DNA from 2 places in the Leptolyngbya sp. O-77 genome. Region 2 is predicted to be linked to the other one. Evidence: predicted binding sites of a transcription regulator. Region 2 holds the regulator's gene; the other holds the start of a gene.
What was found. Region 2 encodes NtcA, which controls nitrogen genes in cyanobacteria. Its sites were predicted from a motif close to TTTGTANNNNNNNNTACAAA; they were not measured.
Positions count from the first base shown of each region.

Region 1: a site for NtcA is predicted at 1,849-1,868, ahead of O77CONTIG1_RS19715 (ferredoxin--nitrite reductase). Genes of this name have one in related genera too.

Region 1 is NZ_AP017367.1:4,677,253-4,680,669, forward strand. It holds gene O77CONTIG1_RS19710 (HEAT repeat domain-containing protein) at 309-1,733, opposite strand; gene O77CONTIG1_RS19715 (ferredoxin--nitrite reductase) at 2,057-3,417, shown strand, end outside.
Region 2 is NZ_AP017367.1:1,183,204-1,186,620, reverse strand. It holds gene O77CONTIG1_RS05065 (tetratricopeptide repeat protein) at 1-481, shown strand, start outside; gene fabI (enoyl-ACP reductase FabI) at 567-1,343, opposite strand; gene ntcA (global nitrogen regulator NtcA) at 1,816-2,487, shown strand; gene O77CONTIG1_RS05045 (DUF3084 domain-containing protein) at 2,746-3,417, shown strand, end outside.

The DNA.
Region 1 (3,417 bases), 2.0 Mb from region 2:
ATCCGCACTCAGCGCTGCAAATTACGTAAATTGCCAGGGCAGACCTCAATTCAGGCAAACCCAGCCTACCGAACCCTTGCACCCCGCGAAAGTGTTTGCAAATGCCTCTTAATGCCTCTTAATCGCCTCTTAATGAGGCTGTTTGATGATTCTATCGAGTGGCCATGCCAAATTACATCCTTGTCCAGAGTGAATCCGGCCGCGGGATGGGAGGGAAGGGGGAAGAGGGAAGAGGGAAGAACGAAGAGGGAAGAGGGAAGAGGGAAGAGGGAAGAACGAAGAGGGAAGAGGGAAGAGGGAGAATCGGATTACCACTCTGCTAGGGCGATCGCCACTTCTTGCCGGGTTTGTTCTGAAACTTGATGGTTGTTGGACAGTGCTGCGAGCTGCTGCCGTCCTTGGTCGGGGTGAAGCTGTTTGAGGGCGGCGATCGCATGGAGCTTTACCCCTAAATCTGGATCAGTCGCTAGTTGCACCAGGGCATCCAGCGCGTCGAGATCGCCCAAGTTACCCAATTGGAGGGCGATCGCCTGCTTCACGCTGGCCAGTTGCACAGTGGGTCGCTGCGTGTGCAGCAATTCTACTAGATAGCGGGCGACCTGCCAGCGCAGTTCCGGGGCTTCGACCCGACCCATCGCCTGAATCGTGGCCTGTAGCAGCGCGGCCGACGCAGGTTCCTCGCTCCACTGGAGCGCCAGCCGATGCAGACTGTGTAGGGCAGCGGGGGTGCCGATCCAGCCCAGCGCTTGCACCAGCGCCATTCGCTGCGGATGGGTCGTGTGGGGTGAGTGGGCGACGCGATAGAGGGCAGCCACAGCAGGATTAGTGCCCAGGCGACCAAGGGCGATCGCTGCCTGCTGTCCCACGCCAGCGTTAGCATCCAGCAGCAGCGGATGAATCAAGCTCACCAGGTCATAGTCGGGCAGCAGGTCAGCGCGAAAGCCCAGTTCTGTCACTGCCACCTGGCGCACCGCCGCAGAGGAATCGCTTAGGGATGTGATTAACAGGTCAGGAATATGGCGATCGCGGGCGCTACCAATAGCCGATAGTGCAGCAGCTCGCACCTGCGGGTCAGGATCGCGCAACAATTGCATCAGCGGCTGAATCACGCCGGGTTCTCGAATTTGAGCGAGGGTTTGTACGGCCAGCAGGCGCGTGTGCGGAGCCTGGAGCAGTTGGACAAGGGGAGCGATCGCCATTTTGCCAAAGCCTGCGATCGCCGTTGCGGCCATCTGCCGAAGGTCTTCGGTGCAGGATGTTTTCAGCAGGTCAATCAGCGCTGCAGCACCGCAGGTCGGCGAAAACTCACCTAGAATCCGGGCTGCAAACCAGCGCGTGTCAGGATCTGCGTCTTCGTCTTGCAGCAGGGAAACCAGCGGGTTGAGCAGCAGTTGCTCAACAGACTCTGACGTTTCAGCAGCCAGGGCTTCTAGCCGAGGAAACAGCTTGGCCACGTCCCAGCGATCCTGAAAATCGCCCTCGCCCAGCACGGCGATCGCCCACTGACTCAGCGTTTCTAGTTCCGTCAGATCGGGACGGATGCCGTGGGTCTGCAACTGTTCTTCCAGATGCCCCAAGCCTTGCTGTACCCGCTGCACTACCTGTTCCCAATCAGCAGGAATCGCCCCATCCTCCGCCTGCTGAAGCAACGGGGAGCTTTGCTGTTGGGCAGATAAAATACGCGGATTGCTGACCATACTTGTCTGTGCCGCCAGATAGAAAAATGCGGTCAATGTCTTGACTGCTCTTGGATTCTAGCCAGAAGCGCCAGGTTTTGTTGAGCCGGAATCAGACCCACTATGCAAGTTGTGCATTATTGCAATTCGTAAATTTCATATGACGAAAATTTTTGTAACAGAAGCTACGAATTTTCAAAATCAATGCTCTTAACGTGTCAATCATGCGAGGAGATGCAGGCTTGAATCGTTCGGCATTGGTCAAGCCTTCTGTAGACCCAAGTTTTAGTTAGCGCGGTTTCTTATCCCAAACGTTGAATCAAAAACGCGGGTCTACCCGCAGAATCGCTCGCAGTTTCTTCCATCCAAGGTCTCTTGCCATGACCAGTACCGTTCCAGCAGAAACCAGTCTGAATAAGTTCGAGAAGCTCAAGTCCGAGAAAGACGGTCTGGCGGTCAAGTCTGAACTAGAGGACTTTGCCCGTCTGGGCTGGGAAGCGATGAATGAGACCGACCGCGACCATCGCCTCAAGTGGATGGGCGTGTTTTTTCGCCCCGTCACGCCGGGTAAGTTCATGCTGCGGATGCGGATGCCCAATGGCATTCTCACCAGCGGACAGATGCGGGTGCTGGCGGAGGTCGTCGAGCGCTATGGCGAAGACGGCAACGCCGACATTACCACGCGCCAAAACCTCCAGCTTCGCGGCATTCGGCTGGAAGATATTCCCGATATCTTTCGGCGGTTTGAGCAGGCGGGGCTGACCAGCATCCAGTCTGGTATGGATAACGTCCGCAACATCACGGGTTCGCCTGTGGCGGGCATCGATGCCGACGAGCTAATTGATACTCGCGGGCTGGTGCGAAAGGTGCAAGACATGATCACCAACAACGGCGAGGGCAACCCGTCGTTTACCAATCTGCCGCGCAAGTTCAATATTGCGATCGCCGGATGCCGCGACAACTCGGTACACGCCGAGATCAACGACATCGCCTTTGTGCCTGCTTACAAAGACGGCAAGCTCGGCTTCAACGTGCTGGTCGGCGGGTTCTTTTCAGCGAAACGCTGCGAAGCCGCCGTGCCGCTCAATGCCTGGGTCGATCCGCGAGACGTGGTGGCGCTGTGCGAAGCCATCCTCATTGTCTATCGCGATCACGGGCTGCGGGCCAATCGCCAAAAAGCCCGCCTGATGTGGCTGATTGACGAGTGGGGCATGGATAAGTTTCGCGCAGAGGTAGAAAAGCAGTTGGGATATCCCCTGCAAACTGCTGCACCCAAGGACGAAATCCTCTGGGACAAGCGCGACCACATCGGCATTCACGCCCAAAAGCAGCCAGGGCTAAACTATGTGGGGTTGCATGTGCCTGTGGGTCGGCTCTATGCGCCCGATATGTTTGACCTGGCGCGGATTGCTGAGGTCTATGGCAGCGGCGAAATCCGCCTGACCGTTGAGCAAAATGTGATCATTCCTGATGTGCCCGATTCTCGCGTTGCGCCCCTACTCAAGGAGCCGCTGCTAGAGAAGTTTTCGGTCAGTCCGGGCTTGCTCGTGCGATCGCTCGTCTCCTGCACCGGGGCCCAGTTCTGCAACTTCGCCCTGATCGAAACCAAAAATCGAGCTATGGCGCTGATCAAAGAACTGGAATCCGAACTGGAAATCACGCGCCCTGTTCGTATCCACTGGACTGGCTGCCCCAACTCCTGCGGACAGCCCCAGGTGGCCGACATCGGCCTCATGGGCAC
Region 2 (3,417 bases):
CGACTTTAGCACCGCCCTCCAACTCGACCGCAACCAGATGGATGCCCATTGCAACCGGGGCTATCTGCGCTCAGAGCAGGGCGACCTGATCGGGGCGATCGCCGACTTTACCAACGCCCTCACCATCCAGCCCAACTGCGCCATGATCTACTTCTTCCGGGGGCTGGCCGCGCAAAAGCTGGGCGAAATCAAATCTGCTTTTCGCGACTACGCCGCCGCCATCCAGCTTGCCCCCCAGGTGCCCACCCCCTATTACTATCGGGGGCTGGCCCGTGCCAGCAACCCCGCTGGGGCGATCGCCGATTTGCAGCAAGCCCTCGAACTCTTCGCTGAGCAAGGCAACGAAACCAACGCCCGCAAGGTCTTTAGTCACCTCCAGCGACTCACCAAAACCCGCAATGGCACGCCGCCGATCTTTGACCCCGATGCAGTGCCCGATGCTGCGCCTGTTCCGGTGGCGATCGCCTTTGAGGAAAACTAGAGCTGGTTTAGTAGCTTTGCACCCTGCGCCCCAAAAAATCCAACGCTCAAAAACACTCGAAAACACTCAAAGCAGACCCACATTCCTACATCCCCATAATCTCGTAGCCCGCATCGACGTACAGCACTTGCCCGGTGATGCCCGTAGACAGATCGCTGCACAGGAATGCGGCCGTGTTGCCCACCTCGGTCTGGGTGACGGTGCGGCGCAGGGGCGCGACTTCTTCGACATGGTGAATCATGTCCAAAATGCCACCAACGGCAGAGGAGGCCAGCGTCCGAATCGGCCCGGCTGAGATGGCGTTCACCCGGATGTTTTGCGGGCCCAGTTCTGCTGCCAAGTATTTCACGTTCATCTCTAGCGCGGCCTTGGCAATGCCCATGACGTTATAATTGGGCACAACGCGCACGCCGCCCAGATAGGTCAGCGTCACCACTGCGCCGCCCTCAGTCATCAGCGGCTTGGCAGCGCGGCAAAGCTGCACCAGCGAGTAGGCGCTCACGTCCAGCGCCAGGTTAAAGCCCTCGCGGGAAACATTGCTGAAGTCGCCGCTGAGATCGTCGCGATTGGCGAAGGCGAGGCAGTGAATCAGCACATCCAGCCGCCCCCACTTTTCGCGCACAGTGGCAAATGCCGCCTCGACTTGCTCATCATTTTGCACATCGCAGGGCACAAACAGGCTGGGCTGGAGCGGCTCAACCAATTCCGCCACTTTCTTCTCTAGCTTGCCTTTGTCGTCGGGCAGGTAGGTGATGCCCAGGTTTGCCCCGGCTTTGTGGAGCTGTTGGGCGATGCCCCAGGCAATTGAGCGATTGTTGGCAATGCCTGTGACGAGCGCATTTTTTCCGGTGAGGTCAAGCATGGGTAACGGCATCCAAATTTCGAGGGCAATTCACAAAATACTCAAAAACGGGGCAGGACGGATAGGGGAGGGTGGGGTAAAGCGAGGGAAGAGAAGATGGCAAGAGATGAGGGCGAGACGGGAAAATTTTTTCCTAAATTGTATCTGTCAGATACAATTGCGATATGCTGTCTGGAACGCAGGATTGAGGGCGATCGCCCAGTTTCCAGAATAGAGTCTGGGTTCTCTCAGCCGGGTCTACCGATAGAGCAAACGCAGAAATTGGTATCGAAACGATCATTCTTCCTATGGAAGCGTGTTTTTAGATACAAAAAGCGGCCCCAAACTTAGTTTAAGTGTTCTAAGACTGCGTTTATCCTGGTTTTTCGCCTCTTGGGCAAAATCTGGGTTTTGCTTTCATCTTTTGTTCCAGTCATGTCTCGGTCATATTTCGGTCATATTCGCTCCCTGAGGGCGCTGGGAATCGGACGGTATGGTTGCCTCACATGAAAAGCCTTTAGCAGATGTGTTTCGCCAATTGAGCGGCAGCGCGTTTCCGCCGATGGTAGAAACCTTTGACCGGGGAAAGACGATTTTCTTTCCGGGCGATCCGGCTGAGCGGGTTTATTTCTTGCTCAAGGGCGCAGTAAAGCTGTCGCGAGTCTATGAGGCAGGCGAAGAAATCACCGTGGCGCTGCTAAGAGAGAATAGCGTGTTTGGCGTACTGTCGCTGATTACGGGGCAAAAGGCAGACCGATTTTATCATTCTGTCGCGTTTACGCCAGTGGAGCTACTGTCAGTGCCGATTGAGCAGGTCGAAAAGGCGCTAAAGGAAAATCCCGACCTGTCGATGCTGATGCTGAAGGGGCTGTCGTCTCGGATTTTGCAAACCGAAATGATGATTGAAACGTTGGCCCACCGAGACATGGGGTCACGTTTAGTCAGCTTTTTGCTAATTTTGTGCCGCGATTTTGGGGTTCCTACGTCCGAGGGCATCACGATCGACCTGAAGCTGTCTCACCAGGCGATCGCCGAAGCAATTGGCTCGACCCGCGTAACGGTAACGCGCCTGCTGGGTGACCTGCGCCAGGATCGAATGATCTCTATTCACAAGAAGAAGATCACGGTTTATAACCCAGTGGCGCTGAGTCAGCAGTTTACTTAGAGATTTTACTTAGAGATTTGGATAGCGGTCAGGGTTGAGAGAGCGTACCTAGCGTTAGGACGCTTATGAAAACAGGACTCAGGTCGATGGCTCGCCTAATGCGGCAAAAGTCCTGGCGGGGGCCGACCTGTGGAGGCGTTTTGCGGGGGCCAACCTGTGGAGGCGTTTTGCGGTGTTGCGGTGTGCAGGCGACTGTGAGCTACGCCTTTCAACGGCACAATTGCAGTATGGTGTAGCTGAGTGTGAGTTTTATCGGCGATGACCACCGGGCTGGTCTTGATTGCGGCAATTTTGGTGCTGGGGGCTGTGGTGGCCACGGTGGGCGATCGCCTTGGGATGAAGGTGGGCAAGGCTCGCCTCAGTCTGTTTGGCCTGCGTCCCCGTCAAACTGCCACGCTGATCACCGTGATGACGGGGATTCTCATCTCGGCGATGACCTTTGGCATTTTGTTTGCGGTCGATGACCAACTGCGAACGGGTGTGTTTGAGCTAGAAGATGTGCAGCAGGAGCGAGACGCAGCGCTGGCAGAACTAAACCAAGCGCAGCAGCAAACCGCCGAAGTGCAGCGACAGCGCGATCGCGCCGAACGAGAGCAGCAGTCTGCCCAGCGCCGCCTGCGCCGCACCAACGAGTCTCTACAAACGGCGATCGCCCAGGAAACCCGCACCCGCGAGGAATTGCAAAGCACCCAGTCGCAGTTGAGCCAAGTCGCTGCCAACTATCAGCAGGCACAGACATTGCTCACGGACGTATCCCAGCAGGCCACCCAGCTTCGTGCTGAAATTCAGCAACTCCAGGCCGATCGCCAGCGGCAGATTGCCCAGCGCGACCGAGACGTAGCCGAGCGCGATCGCCAGATTGCCGAACGCACCGCCCAAATCCGCGAAAAAGAATTGCAACTCGATGATCTCGAAGCCCAGCGCAGCGCT